Regions from separate parts of the Castellaniella hirudinis genome, predicted to be linked through region 3. Evidence: predicted binding sites of a transcription regulator. Region 3 holds the regulator's gene; each other region holds the start of a gene.
The links. The regulator sigma-54, encoded in region 3, starts transcription at its own class of promoters, with help from an activator protein. The targets are predictions, from matches to a motif close to TGGCANGNAANCTGCTTT.

Region 1: a site for sigma-54 is predicted at 1,916-1,933, ahead of ACFO0J_RS15840 (P-II family nitrogen regulator). Genes of this name have one in related genera too.
Region 2: a site for sigma-54 is predicted at 2,080-2,097, ahead of glnA (type I glutamate--ammonia ligase). Genes of this name have one in related genera too.

The regions. Positions count from the first base shown of each region.
Region 1 is NZ_JBHSDY010000010.1:471,029-476,125, reverse strand. It holds gene ACFO0J_RS15850 (YifB family Mg chelatase-like AAA ATPase) at 1-974, opposite strand, end outside; gene ACFO0J_RS15845 (hypothetical protein) at 1,155-1,559, opposite strand; gene ACFO0J_RS15840 (P-II family nitrogen regulator) at 1,968-2,306, shown strand; gene ACFO0J_RS15835 (ammonium transporter) at 2,333-3,562, shown strand; gene ACFO0J_RS15830 (diguanylate cyclase domain-containing protein) at 3,550-5,097, opposite strand, start outside.
Region 2 is NZ_JBHSDY010000006.1:181,243-186,339, reverse strand. It holds gene rph (ribonuclease PH) at 1-122, shown strand, start outside; gene rdgB (RdgB/HAM1 family non-canonical purine NTP pyrophosphatase) at 119-739, shown strand; gene hemW (radical SAM family heme chaperone HemW) at 773-1,969, shown strand; gene glnA (type I glutamate--ammonia ligase) at 2,159-3,571, shown strand; gene glnL (nitrogen regulation protein NR(II)) at 3,584-4,537, shown strand; gene ntrC (nitrogen regulation protein NR(I)) at 4,551-5,097, shown strand, end outside.
Region 3 is NZ_JBHSDY010000007.1:173,276-178,372, forward strand. It holds gene ACFO0J_RS12405 (GTPase/DUF3482 domain-containing protein) at 1-828, opposite strand, end outside; gene ACFO0J_RS12410 (DUF2868 domain-containing protein) at 821-2,170, opposite strand; gene rpoN (RNA polymerase factor sigma-54) at 2,288-3,628, opposite strand; gene ACFO0J_RS12420 (hypothetical protein) at 3,665-4,207, shown strand; gene ACFO0J_RS12425 (TonB-dependent receptor plug domain-containing protein) at 4,504-5,097, shown strand, end outside.

The sequences.
Region 1 (5,097 bases), on a different contig from region 3:
AGGGGCTCGCGCAACGCCTCCAGGGCCTGGCGGCCGAATTCCGGCAGTTCATCCAGGAACAACACACCATGATGGGCCAGACTGATTTCTCCGGGCCTGGGACGGGCGCCCCCGCCCACCAGCGCCGGCATGGACGCGCCGTGGTGCGGGGCGCGGAACGGCGGCACCCGGGACAGGGAGAGCCGGGACCGGGCCAACCCGTGCACGGCGGCCACCTCCAGGGCTTGCTCGGCGCTCAGGGGCGGCAGCAAGCCGGGCAGGCGCCGCGCCAGCATGCTCTTGCCCACGCCGGGACAGCCGCTCATCAGCAGGCCATGCCCGCCGGCGGCCGCCAGTTCCAGGGCGCGCCGGGCCGCCGCCTGCCCCCGGACGTCGGACAGGCAGGGCGCGGGGGGTTCATCCACCGGTTCGTCGCGCGCCGGCGTGGCGATGGGCAATCCGGCCTGACCGGCAAAATGGGCCACGACTTCGTCCAGGCCTCCGGCCGCCAGCACCTTCAGTCCCGGCACCCGGGCGGCCGCGCCGGCCGCTGCCGGCGCCATGATCAGCACGGCCTGCGGGTCGTCGCGGACGACCGACAGCGCAATCGCCAGCGCGGCATCCGCCGGCACGATGCTGCCGGTCAGCGACAGTTCGCCCGCCAGCACGTAATGCCGCACGTCAGGCGCCAGACCCCGGGCATCGGCCACCTGCCCCGACGCCAGCAACACGCCCAACGCGATCGGCAGATCGAAGCGACCGGAGTCCTTGGGCAAGTCGGCCGGCGCCAGATTGGCGGTGATCCGTCCCGCCGGAAACTCAAAACCGCTGCTCAGCAGCGCCGAACGCACCCGCTCGCGGCTTTCGCGCACGCCCGCGCCCGGCAGGCCGACAATCGAAAAAGCAGGCAGGCCGCTGCCCACGTGGACCTCGACCTGCACAGGCCAGACCCGCAACCCGAACAGGGCCCGGCTGGATAGCACTGCAAGCGACATCGGCTCTCCCCGCGTGATTCCCGGCCATTTCCCGCACTATAGCGACGGGAACGGAATCACGGGCGGCGGGCGGGACGGATTTGTCCCGCTGCACCGAGTCTCTGCCCCGTGCCTTGAGAGCCCCTGAACAGGCCGGCGCGCCGTCCGATCCCTCGGTACGGCGCGCCGGTACTGCCTTGCTTACTTGGAACCGCCGTTCGAGTTGCCCACGGCGCCCTGGATGGCGGCATCAGCCTTGGCCGCGCCTTCCTTCACCGATTCACGGGCGCTGTTGGCGGCATCACCCGCCTCGTGGGCCAGTTCACCGGCCTTGGCGGACACGGCATGGCCGAGTTCAGCCGCCTTGTCCGAGGCCTCGCCGGCCGATTCTTTGATCTTGTCCCCCATGGACTGATCGGCAGGGGCGCTCTGCTCTTCCTGCGGAGCGGGCGAGCCGGGAGGCATGGGAGCCGGAGTCGGCGCCGTCGAAGGCGCGGGAGCGGCCGGAGGCGGCGCCGAAGCGTCATCGCTCTTGGAGCAAGCGGCCAGCAAGCTCAGCGATGCCGCCATGGCGGCCAGAATCAGCGTTTTACGCGTCGTATTCATGATCTTCCCTATACAAAATTCCGCTGTGTGAAGTGGCGGATCATTTTCGAGGACCGGTCTGTTACAACCGGCTTGGTTACAAGTCTAGCGGCCCTGGATCGCGGGTAAACCCTGACATGTAATGACTGATGTCCGCAGACCCAGGCCGATCCGGCACCGGTCGCCGGCCACGCACCCAGGGAGAAAACCATCTGGACCGGCCTGCGGCGGCCGGCCGCCCGCACAACAACTGGACACAACACCACATGGTCACCGAGGGTGAAATCGCCACGCCGCCGCACCATTCCGGCCCGGGGCCGCACCGAGGCGGTGCGTTTTCCCCACGCCGCGCCTTCGGCTCACTCTAACCAAAAAGCTGGCACGCCTCTTGCTTGAATCTCCATACACGCAGACCGCAAAGGAGCATTCATGAAACTCGTCACTGCACTCATCAAGCCCTTCAAGCTGGAAGAAGCCCACGCCGCACTGGAGGCCGCCGGCATCCAGGGCATGACGGTCACGGAGGCCAAGGGATTCGGCCGCCAGAAGGGACACACCGAACTCTACCGGGGCGCGGAATACCAGGTCGATTTCCTGCCCAAGCTGCAGATCCAGGTCGCCGTCCCGGACGCTCTGGTCGACATGACCGTCGAATGCCTGTGCCAGGCCGCCCGCACCGGCAAGATCGGCGACGGCAAGATCTTCGTCACCCCCCTTGAACACGTCGTGCGCATCCGTACCGGCGAAACCGGCGAAGCCGCCCTCTGACCCCCATTGGCAAAGGAGTACACCTCATGGACAAGAGTGATCTGGTCTGGACCCTGACCTCGACCCTGCTGGTCTGGCTGATGTGCATGCCGGGCCTGGCCCTGTTCTACGGCGGTCTGGCACGCAAGCGCCATGCGCTGTCCGTCATGACGCAGACGCTGAGCGTCTGCGCGCTGGTGACGGTCCTGTGGTTCGCCTATGGCTATTCTCTGGTGTTCACCGAAGGTTTCGGCGGTCTGGGCGGATGGACGCGCCTGGGGCTGGCCGGCCTCTACCGTCCCGGGGACGCCGCCGCCCTGCCCTTGCTCGGCACCATCCCGGAACTGCTCTTCGCCCTGTTCCAGGCGACCTTCGCAGCCATCACCTGCGGGCTGATCACCGGCAGCATGGCCGAACGCACCCGCTTTGGCGCGGCACTGGCCTTCGCCGGCCTGTGGTTCACGCTGGGCTATATGCCGATCGCCCACATGGTCTGGGCCGGCGACGGCTGGCTGCATCTGCGCGGCGCGCTGGACTTCGCCGGCGGCACCGTCGTCCATATCAGCGCCGGCGCGGCCGGCCTGGTCGGCGCCTACTGGGTCGGCCCCCGGCTGGGCTACGGTCGGGAAGCCATGCTGCCCCACAGCCTGCCGCTGAACCTGACCGGCGCCGCGCTGCTGTGGATCGGCTGGTTCGGCTTCAACGGCGGATCGGCGCTGGCCGCCAACGAGCAGGCCGTCCTGGCCGTGGCCAACACCTTGCTGGCGGCTGTCTGCGGCGTGCTGGCCTGGATGTCGGCGGAGCGGCTCCTGAAGGGCCGGGCTTCGCTGCTGGGCGCCGCTTCCGGGGCCATTGCCGGGCTGGTGGGCATCACGCCGGCCGCCGGCCTGGTCGCGCCGGGCGCGGCGCTCGTCATCGGTGCGCTCGCCTCCTGGGCCGCCCTCTACGGGGTCGGCGGCCTGAAGCGCAGACTGGGCATCGACGACGCCTTCGACGTGTTCGGCATCCATGCCGTGGGCGGCATCGTCGGCGCCCTGCTGACAGGCGTCTTCTATTCCGCCTCGCTGGGCGGCCCCGGCCCGGCGGGCCTGGGCGCGCTGCTGCATCAAACCTGGCTGCAGGCCGAAGCCGTGCTGGTCAGCCTGGCGTGGGCCGCCGCCAGCGCGGCGATCTGCGCCCTGCTGGTCGATCGCCTGATGGGGCTGCGGGCCGCGCCCGACGAGGAACGCCAGGGCCTGGACGCCGCGACGCACGGCGAAACCGCCTACCCCGACTGAGCCGGGGCCGAAGCCGGATCAGGTCCCCTGGCGAACTCCCCCTGGCGGACCTGAACGGATTCGCGCATCTCGGCGGCATAGACGCGGAAGTGATTGCGGCCCTGTTCCTTGGCGGCGTACATGGCCAGATCCGCGGCCCGCAACAGCTCGCTGTCGCTGCCGCCGTCACGGGGATGGAAGGCCGCGCCCATGCTGGCGGAAATCTGCACGGTCTGCTGTCCCAGCGCAAAGGGCTGGGACAGAGAATCCAGGATTTTGTCCGCCACGGGAAAGATGTCGTCCGGATCTTCAATGTCCCGGACGAGGAGGGTGAATTCATCACCGCCCAGCCGCGCCACCAGGTCGGAACTGCGCACGCACTCGGTCAGCCGCCGGCCCACCAGGCGCAACAACTGGTCGCCCGCCTCGTGGCCCAGGGTGTCGTTGACGTCCTTGAACAGGTCCAGATCCAGGAAGATCACCGCGAACGACGTCCCGCCCAGCCGGGCCTGTTCGATACTGAGCCGCAGGTTTTCCTCGAACATCTGGCGGTTGGGCAACTGGGTCAGGTGGTCGTGATGCGCCTGATGCCAGATCGAGGCCTCGCGGCGGCGCTTTTCGGTCACGTCGGAAAACAGGCCGATCCGGCAATTGACGCTGCCGTCCGCGTTATAGGACGTATTGATCGACAGGCGTTCGACGTATTCCTCTCCCGACTTGCGCCGGTTATGGATATCGCCGCTCCAGCGGCCGGTGTCCTGCAGCCTGGCCCACATCACCCGGTAGAAATCCTCGTCGTGGCGCCCGGAGCTGAGCACATTCATGGTCTGCCCGACCACGTCGTCGGCGCTGTAGCCGGTCACCGCCGTAAAAGCCGGATTGACGTCCTGGATGACGCCGTCGGCATCCGTGACCACCATGCCTTCGCTGGTGTGGGCGTACACCAGGGCGGCCCGCCGCGCCGAGGCCTCGGCGCGCTTGCGCTCGGTGATGTCGAACATGATGCCGATCAAGGCCGGCCGGCCATGCAGGGACATCAGCGAACCGAAGATTTCCAGTTCGATCGGTTCACCGTCACCCCGCCGCGCCACGCATTCGTAGCGCGTTCGGGTCGCGCGCCCCGACAGGCGTTCCATCGCCTGGGCCTGGACGGTCTCGTAGTCCGCCCCGGTGAACACCTGATGGAGCGGAAAACCGTCCGCCAGCACGGCCTGCGGATAGCCCAGCATGTCAGCCATGCGCGTGTTGACGTGGATAAAGCGCAGGGACTCATCCACCATGTAGATCCCGGCCACGGTATTGTCGGACAGGCCGTTGAACATGGATTGCGCATCGGCCAGCGCCGCATGCTCTTGCTCGATGTCCCGCAGCAGGCGTTCGATGCGCCCTGCGGAATCGTTCAACGCCCGACCCAGTTCGCCCAATTCATCGCCGGGCGGCAAGTCTGAGCGCGCGGCATAGTCGCCCACCGCCAGGGCCCGGCACTGCCGGGCCAAAGCCTGGACGGGCTGCAGGATGCGCCGGGAAACCACCCAGCCGACCAGCCCCAGCAGCAG
Region 2 (5,097 bases), on a different contig from region 3:
TCCAGGGCACGGGCGAGGGCGGCAGCTTCCGCCGCGACGAATTGAACAGTCTGCTGGACCTGGCGACCGGCGGCATCCAGGCCTTGATCCGCGTCCAGGCGGCGACGCTGGAGGCGGCATGATCAAGGTCGTCCTGGCATCCGGCAACGCCGGCAAGCTGAGGGAGTTTTCCGCCATCCTGTCGGCGGCCGGCATCGAGATGGTGCCGCAAAGCGCGCTGGGCGTGTCCGAGGCCGATGAGCCTTTCCACACCTTCGTGGAAAACGCCTTGGCCAAGGCGCGTCACGCCAGCCGCGCCACGGGCCTTCCGGCGCTGGCGGATGATTCGGGCCTGTGCGTGCCTGCGCTGGCCGGCGCGCCGGGCGTGCAATCGGCACGCTACGCCCAGGCGCCTGACGGCACGCGCTCGGACGCGGCCAATAACGCCCGGCTGGTGGCCGAGATGACGGACCGCACCGACCGGCGCGGCAGCTATGTGGCCGTGCTGGTCTACGTCCGCAGCGCCGACGACCCGCGCCCGATCGTGGTCGAGGGTTCCTGGGACGGCGAGGTTCTGGACGCTCCCCGGGGCACCAACGGCTTTGGCTACGACCCGTATTTCTACCTGCCTGACCAGAGCATGACGGCTGCAGAACTGCCCATGGAACAGAAAAACCGGATCAGTCATCGTGCGCGTGCCCTGCGCGGCCTGTTGCAGGCGCTGCGCAGCGAATTTGGCCAGGATCGAGGCCAGGCATAGGGGTATGCGATGAAGAGGCTGGTTCCCGTTCCAATGCCTGAGCGCGAGGGCGATGGCCGCCCGGGGGTGCGCGGCAAACCCGGCCTGGCGGCGCTGCCGCCGCTGTCGCTGTATGTGCACGTGCCCTGGTGCGTGCACAAATGTCCGTACTGCGACTTCAATTCGCATGAACGGTCCGGCGAACTGCCCGAAGAAGCCTATCTGCAGGCGTTGCAGGCCGATCTGGAGCAGGCGGTGCCCGACATCTGGGGGCGGCCGGTTTCGACGGTGTTCTTCGGCGGCGGCACGCCCAGCCTGCTGTCGGCCGAGGCGGTCGACCGGATCATCGGCCTGTTCCGAGCCTATCTGAACCTGCCTCCCGATGTGGAGATCACGCTGGAGGCCAATCCGGGCACGGCCGAGGCCGCCCGTTTCCAGGGCTATGCCCAGGCGGGGGTGAACCGGATCTCGCTGGGCATCCAGAGCTTTGACGATGGCAAGCTGCGCCGCCTGGGCCGCATCCACGACGCCGCGCAGGCGCGTGCGGCCATCGAAATGGCCCAGCGCGCCGTGGATCGGGTCAATCTGGACGTGATGTTTGCGTTGCCGGAGCAGACTCTGGCCGAGTGCGAGCGGGACGTGCGCGAGGCGCTGGCCTTCGAGACGGGCCACCTGTCGCTGTATCACCTGACGCTGGAACCCAATACGGTCTTCGCCAAATATCCGCCCAAGGTGCCGGACGACGAACTGGGCGCGGCCATGCAGGACCGGGTGGCGGAATTGATCCAGACGGCCGGTTTCGACCGCTACGAGGTCTCCGCCTATGCGCGGCCTCACCAGGCGTGCCAGCACAACCTGAACTACTGGCGTTTTGGCGACTACCTGGGCATCGGTCCCGGGGCGCATTCAAAGATTTCCTTTCAGGACCGCATCACGCGCCAGGCGCGGGCGAAGATGCCGGACGCCTGGATGCGGCTCGCGACCGAGGGCGCCGGCCGGCACGTGGTCGAACGCCGCGAACTCAGCCACGAGGACCTGGGCTTCGAGTTCATGCTCAATGCCCTGCGTCTGCGCGAAGGCGTCGAGGGCGGGCTGTTCATCGAGCGCACCGGCCTGTCGCTGATGTCCATCCTGCCGGCCATGCGCCGCGCCGTCGAGCGCGGCCTGCTCGAGCCCGGACTGGACCGGGTGTGCGCCACGCCCCGGGGCTGGCAATTCCTGAATGAACTGCAGATGGAATTCTTATCCTGATCGCACCAAAGCGGTGCGTATTCACGTGCAGTGCACTAAAATATGCACTTGAATGGTGCGTTTTGAGTGTGATTTCGGCTGCCGCAGCCCACGGTCGCGGCCCAAAAAGCTGGCACGATCATTGCTTATAGATCATCACGAGGCTCCAAGCCTCACCCTTTGACGATATGACTTGGCGCAGGAGCTTTTATGTCCACCCCTGAAAACGTTGTGCAGATGATCGCCGAACGCGAAGTGGCGTTCGTGGATTGCCGTTTTACCGACACCTTGGGCCGGGAGCACCACCTGACCGTTCCCGCCAGTCAGATGGACGAGGATCGCCTGGAATCGGGCGTCGCCTTCGACGGCTCGTCGCTGCCGGGCTGGAAGGGCATCGAGGCCTCCGACATGATCCTGGTCCCGGATGCCGGGACGGCCCGCCTGGACCCCTTCCGCGAGGAAACCACGCTCATCCTGACCTGCGACGTGGTCGAGCCGTCCGACCTGAAGGGCTACGACCGCGACCCGCGCTCGCTGGCCCGCCGCGCCGAGGCCTACCTGAAGTCCAGCGGCCTGGGCGACACCGCCTATTTCGGTCCGGAACCCGAATTCTTCGTCTTCGACGGCGTGAGCTGGAATGCGGACATGAGCGGCAGCTTCGTCAAGATCGTGTCCGACGAGGCCGCCTGGTCCAACGCCCATGATTCCAACGGCAACAACCTGGGCTACCGCCCGGCCGTCAAGGGCGGCTACGTGCCCGTGCCGCCGGTCGACTCCTTCGCCGACATGCGTTCGGAAATGTGCCTGTTGATGGAACAGATGGGCGTGCCGGTGGAAATCCACCATCACGAGGTCGGCAACTGCGGCCAGATGGAAATCGGCACCCGTTTCAGCACGCTGGTCGAGCGCGCCGACTGGACCCAGACCATGAAATACGTGATCCGCAACGTGGCTCACGTCTATGGCAAGACCGCGACCTTCATGCCCAAGCCGGTGGTGGGCGACAACGGTTCGGGCATGCACGTACACCAGTCCATCTGGAAGGACGGCCAGAACCTGTTCGCCGGCAACGGCTACGGCGGCCTGTCGGAATTCGCCCTGTACTACATCGGCGGCATCATCCATCACGCCCGCGCCCTGAACGCCATCACCAATCCGGGCACGAACTCCTACAAGCGCCTGGTGCCGCACTACGAAGCTCCGGTCAAGCTCGCGTATTCGGCGCGCAACCGCTCGGCTTCGATCCGCATCCCCTACGTCGGCAATCCCAAGGCGCGTCGCGTCGAAGCGCGCTTCCCGGATCCCCTGGCCAATCCGTACCTGGCCTTCTCGGCCCTGATGATGGCGGGCCTGGACGGCGTCCAGAACAAGATCCACCCAGGCGATCCGGCCGACAAGAACCTGTACGATCTGCCGCCGGAAGAAGACGCCAAGATCCCGACGGTGTGCTCGTCGCTGGATCAGGCGCTGGAAGCGCTGGACCGCGACCGCGATTTCCTGACACGCGGCGGGGTGTTCAGCAACGATCTGCTGGACGCCTATCTGGACCTGAAGGCCCAAGAACTCGACCGCCTGCGCGTGACCCCGCACCCGGTCGAATTCGACATGTACTACACCCTCTAGCCGGGGGCCGCGGTGGACACGTCCGGCCTCGACCTGCTGCGCACGGCGGTCCTGCTGCTGGACGAGTCCCACCGGATCCGCCACGCCAACGGCGCGGCGGAAGAATTGCTGGGCCAGTCCCGCCGCCAGCTGGCGGGTCAGCCTGCACAACCCTGGCTGGACGGCCGCGACAGCGTCCTGAAGACGCCGCTGCGGGGCCAGCCCTGGGTCTGGCTGATCGAAATCCCCGTCCATCAAGGCGGTCACCTGGACGATCTGCGGCAGGCCCGGGACAGCCAGGCGGCGCAGCGCGAAACCCTGCGCAATCTGGCGCACGAGGTCCGCAATCCCCTGGCCGGCCTGCGGGCCGCCGCCCAGTTGCTGGAAATGGAACTGCCGCGCGACGATCTGCGCGAATACACCCAGGTGATCGTGGCCGAGGCCGATCGGCTGGCCGCGCTGGTCAGCCGCCTGGCCTCGTCCGGCCAGCCGGCCGCCGTGCCCAGCGTGTTCAATGTCCATGAGCTGTGCGAGCGGGTCCTGGCCCTGATCCGGCTGGAATTCGGCGAACGCATCCGCCTGGAACGTGACTACGACGCCTCGGTGCCGGACATGCGCGCCGACCGCGATCAGGTGCTGCAGGCGCTGCTGAACGTCGTGCGCAATGGCGCCCAGGCGCTGGCCGAGGCGACCGACCTGGACGCGCCCGCGCTGCACCTGAACACCCGCATCCTGCATCAGCCCATGCTGGCGGACGGGCAGCACCGCCTGGGCTTGCGGATCACGGTCATCGATAACGGGCCGGGCGTGCCCGAGGCCCTGCGCGACAAACTGTTCCACCCCCTGGTGACCGGCCGGGCGCAGGGCACCGGCCTGGGCCTGAGCCTGGCCCAGGAATGTCTGCAGCGGCAGGGCGGCCTGCTGGAATTCGATTCCGTGCCCGGGCGCACCGAATTCCGCCTGCTGCTGCCGCTGGATCTGGCATGACACCGGAGGCCGCATGAACACGATCTGGATTCTGGACGACGAACCCGGCATGCGCTGGGTGCTGGAAAAGGCGCTGGACAAGGCCGGTTGGCCGGTGCGCAGCTTTGCCGATGGCGTGGCGTTGAAGACCGCGCTCGACGCGCTGGCGGGGCCGGAGGATGCGAACCGGCCGGCCGTGCTGGTGTCCGACATCCGCATGCCGGGTCCCGACGGCCTGAGCGTGCTGGCGGCCGTGCGCGCGCGCCTGCCGGGCCTGCCCGTCATCATGATGACGGCCTACACCGACCTGGACACGACCGTGGCGGCCTTCGAGCAGGGCGCCTTCGACTATCTGGCCAAGCCCTTCGACATCCAGGCCGCCGTCGAACTGATCGGCCGCGCCGCCCAGTCGGCGCCGTCCCACGCCGTTGCCGACCCGGCCCAGGCGGCGCCTGCCGAGGGTGGAGCCGCGCCCTTGCTGGGCGAGGCGGAAATGGCGCCTTCGCAGTCGCCGGCCATGCAGGACGTGTTTCGCGCCATCGGCCGCCTGTCCCAGTCCGGCGCCACCGTGCTCATCACCG
Region 3 (5,097 bases):
CAGCGCATGCACGCAGTCCTGCTCCCGGTCTCGGGTGCGCTTGCGCAGCCCCAGGGTGATGGCGGCCATGTCGGTCGGGTCCTGGGAGCAAGGGAGCCGCAGGGCGGCCGCGTCCACCAGCAATTCGGCGATCAGGCGCGTGGCGTCCTGCAGGCGGCGCAGGCGCTGCTGGCCCAGGTCGGTGCGCAGGGTCTGCAGGGCCGCCGCGTGATGGTCCAGCATCAGGGCCAGACGATCCAATAGTTGGCCCTCGCCGTCCAGCGCGGGCGCCACCGTGTCGAAATCCACCGTGGCGTGCAATCCCAGGCGGGCCAGCGCGTCGCGCCAGGCCGCCGTGTCCGACAGCGTCGCGCGGGTGAAGTTCAGCACCGGCAGGATGGGGCGGCCGCAGGCGGCCAGCAGCATCAGTTCGTCGCGGTGCTTGGGCAGGACCGGATCGCGGGTGTCGATGACGTACAGGGCCGCGTCGGTCTCCAGCACCGTCGCCAGAACCCGGCATTCCTGCTCGAAACGGCCGGCCGATTCAGGGCTGTCGAGCAGCATGCGGATACGATCCGGGCCGTCATGCCGTTCCTGGGGCGGGGACAACTGATCCAGGTAGTCCAGGACGCCCATGGCGTCCTCCAGGCCCGGCGTGTCGCGCAGCACCAGGATGGCCTGCCCGGTCTCGGTCAGCAGTTGCGCGCTTTCGACGTGGCGGGTGGTGCCGGGGCGGTCCGCGACCTCGCCAAAGTATTCGTCGCGCAGCAACGTGCGCAGCAGCGAGGTCTTGCCGGTATTGGTATGGCCGACGACCGCCAGGTCGATGGGGTTCGAAGCGTCAGTCATGGCGGAGGATTCCGATGTGTTCGAGCCAGCCGTCCAGGCTGGGGATCCGGGCGACGGCCTGTTGCGACAGAATGTCCTGCCAGGCCTGCAAACGGGGCGGCGTGCCGCCCAGGCACAGGGCGCGCAGGTCAGGGCAGGACCGGCGCAGTTCGTCCAGCCAGGCGGCGGCGCCCCGATCCGGCGTCAGACGCGCGTCGCAGACGAACAGCAGATGCGCGGGCGGCGCGCCCAGCAGCGCGCGGATGCGGGCGCGGTCCGCGCGGCTGTCGCAGCGGCCCAGGTCCACGACATCGGCCGGCAGTCCTTCCAGAGGCCAGGCCAGATCAGGCCCCAATTCGTAAGCCAGGACCGCCGCCCGGCCGTCGACCGCGACGACCGGCGCGACGGGTCCGGCCGCGCCGCCGGGCGCGGGCGCGGGCCGGTCGATGCCCAGATTGGCATGGGTGGGCAGCAGGCGTTCGCGCAGGTCCAGCCAGCCCGGCAGGCCCGGATCGACGGTCAGCCCGGCCAGGCGTTGCCGCAGGTGCACCACGCAGGCGAACAGGGCCAGCAGCCTGGGCAGCAGCCCCCAGACGACGACGCAGCCGATCAGCCACAGGGACCAGTCGGCCTGGACGCCGGCGGCCAGCGGCTGCGGCCCCAGGCTGGCGGCGATCTGGGCGTCGCCCGGCGCCGGAAAGCCCAGCAGCCCGGGCAGAGCGCCCAGCGCCCGGGTCGCGCCGACAAAGGCGTCCGGCGACAACAGCGTGGTTTCCCAATGGAAGGTGTAGCGGCGCGCGCTCAGGAGCAGGAGCAGCGTGGGCAACGCCCCCAGAAAGGCGGCCGTCCAGGCCCCGTGGCTGATCAGCCCGATGGCGGTCTTCCAGGCCCGCGCCCGGCCCAGCAAAGACAGGAAGGCCTGGGCCGCCAGGGCGGCGTCCGGCCCCCGGACCAGCCGCCGCGTCAGCCAGAGCCACAGACGCGACAAGGCAGTCGAGTCGGGCAGGCCCGGCAGCCAACTGGCCAGCCAGATCAGGAAAGTGAGCGCATGCAGGCCCAGCAGCCCCAGCAAGGCCAGCGCCAGATTGACCTGTCCCTGGCCCAGCACGGCGGCGGCCGTGCCGATGCCCGCCAGACAGGCGCACAGCCACAGAGCGGCCAGCGCCCAGCGGGCGCCGATGGACCATTGAACCAGACGGTCATGCAATTCGCCGTGTTCGGCCAGCCAGGCGGCGCGCGCCAGGATGCGGTCCTGGAGATCCGCCGGCAGGCGCAGGGCGGCCTGGCAGGCGGCACGGTCTTCCAGCGGCCCCCAGTGCGCTTCCCGCAGGCGCACGGCCTCGGCCTGCCAGTGCTGGAGCAACGGGCCGGCGGCAGGGCTTGCAGAGGATGGCGGACGATTCCACATGGGGAAACGGGCGGCTGAAAACAGGATGATACCGAGTTTTACCGGACCCGGGCACACCGGTGCAGAGGGGCCTCAACCTCGCGCCTTGCGCATGCTGGCCGGCGGCACCCCCATGGCTTCGCGGTACTTGGCCACGGTACGCCGGGCAATCACCACGTCCTGATCGGCCAGCAGTTGCGCCAGCCGCATGTCGGACAGGGGTTTGCCGGCCGGCTCCGATGCCAGCATCGCGCGCATCAGCGCCTGCACCGCCAGCGCCGAGGTCTCCTCGCCCGAGCGGGTCTGCACCACCGTGCCGAAAAAGAATTTCAGTTCGTGCACGCCCCAAGGGGTCTGCGCGTACTTCAGGCGCGTGGCGCGCGAAATCGTCGACTCATGCAGGTCCAGCGCCTGGGCGACCTCGCGCAGCGTCAGCGGCCGCAGCGCCCCGACGCCGGATTCCAGGAAGGCCTGCTGGTGCTGCGCGATGATTTCCGCCACTCGCAGGATCGTCTGACGACGCTGGTCCAGATTGTGGATCAGGCTGCGCGCCTGACGCACCCGATCCCGCAGATCAGGCGACAGGTCCTGCCCCGCCAGGCCGTCCGCCAGTTCGGGATTCAAGCGCACGCGGGGTTCGACGGCGGGATTGAGGCTGACCCGCCAGCCGTCTGCCGCGCGGTGGAACAGCACGTCGGGCACCACATAATGGATGGGGTCGGTCTGCCAGGCGCCTGCCGGACGGGGGTCCAGGCAGCGCAAGGCCCGATGGGCGGCGTCCAGCAGCGCGCGGTCGCAAGCCAGCGTCTCGCACAAGCGCCCCCAGCGGCCCGCGCCCAGGTCCTCCAGATGGTCCGTCAGCCGCAAGGCGCAGGCCAGCACGTCTGCGGGCCATTCGTCGGCGCGCGCCCGCAGTTGCAGCCGCAGGCATTCGGGCAAGTCGCGCGCGCCCACCCCGGCGGGATCAAAGGACTGCAACAGGCGCAGCGCCGTGCGCCATTCATCGTCCTCGACTTCCAGTTCCGGCGGCAGGCCGGCGGTCAATGCCGCCGGCTCGAATTCCAGGTAGCCGCGCTCGTCCAGTTCGCCCATCAGCCGGATCACCAGCAGGCAGTCGCGCTCCGTCGCACGGGTGGCGTGCAACTGTTGCAGCAGATGGTCGATCAGGCTGAGCGGCTGGCCCGGCTCGGGCAGATCGTCGGGCAAGGCGGCGCGCGCGGGCTGCGACCACAGACGGTCCAGCCGCTCGGCCTGGGCCGCCGATTCCGGTTCCGGTTCGACGACTTCGAGCAGCGGGTTATCGGCCAGCGCCTGGGCGATCTCCTGATCCAGCTCCTGGGACGAGCATTGCAACAGGGCCAGCGCCTGGCGCAACTGCGGCGTCAGCGTCAGGTGCTGATGCTGGCCCAGTTCCAGGGAGGGTTGCGCGCGCATGTTCAATCTAGGGCCTGTTCAATCTAAAATACGGTCATGAACCCAGAACGAAACGAATCTTCCAGCCGTCGGGACCACGCCTTGCTGCGCAGGATCCTGCTCAAGCTCACCGCCACGTCCAGGATCCTGTCGGCCGCGCTGGTCGTGGTGGTCGTCCTGATCTGGTATGACGCGCTGAACCGGCTGCTGGCGTTCGGCAACGGCATTGATTATGCCGGAAACCGCATCATGGGGGCGGAAGCCACCGCCCTGCTGCAGCGCTACAACCCCTACTTCTGGGGCGCGCTGGTCACGCTCTGCTCTCTATTGCTGGCCTACCTGACGTGGCTGGCCGTGCGCGCGATCCTGGCGCGCGCGCGCCTGCGGCCCGTCGATCCCGCCTCGTTCCAGCAACTGGCCGACCAGTTGTCCAAGCCCTCGCTGGACGTGCTGCTGTGGGCCTGGCAGACCCGCGACGAGCCCCTGCGCGTGGGTGACCTGATGCAAACCCGGGACGAACTGGCCGCCGGCCGCGCCGCCCGCCTCCACCGCGCAGCCGAACAGCTCGCCGTCCTGGAAAACGCCCGCCGGCGACAGTGACGCGCCCCGCGCGGTATGTCCACCCGGGTTCGACCGTTGCCGCGCCAGGCGATCGCGTCACCGCGTGCGAGCTGCCCGGCGCCCCTCTCCCAAACCTCCGCCTCGCGCGCCGTTTTCTTGCGTCATATCAATTGCATATAAGAATTATTATCATAATCATTGATTGATGCAATTGCATTCTCTATAGTGTGGCTCGCCATCCGGACGACCTGCGCCGTCCGGTTTCCTCATTTCCGCCAAGAGCCATGAGCACACCCTGCCCGCCCTGTCATTGATTCACACAGGGAACCTACAAAATGAACCATGCAATCATGGGCCGGGGAGAAGCATCCGCCGCGCCGCGCGTCGGCATGCGCGCACTGGCGCTGGCCTTCAGCCTGCCGCTGGCGGCAGGCGTAGCCTGCGCGCAGGAAACCGGCGCACAGCACGCCACCTGGCTCGACACCATCACCGTGACGGGCACGCGCACCGAAACCTCCGTCATGAACAACCCGGCCTCGGTCTCGGTCGTCGATCAGGAGCAGCTCGAGCGCCAGGCGCCCAGGAGCATCGCCGACCTGGTGCGCGACGTGCCCGGCGTCGAGGTCGTCGACGCATCCGCGCCGGGCATGCAGCGCCTGCGCATCCGGGGCGAATCCTCGCACCGCGTGACCATCCTGGTGGACGGCCAGGAAATCACCGACCACAGCGACTACGGCACGCCCATCCTGGTGGACCCGGCCAACGTCGAGCGCATCGACGTGATACGCGGACCGGCGTCGGTGCTGTACGGCGCCAAGGCCATCGGCGGCGTGGTCAACATCATCACCAAGCGCGGCGCGCCCAAGCCCATCCAGCTCGAAACGGGTGTCAGCTACTATTCCGGCACACGCGGCTGGCAAGGCTGGGCC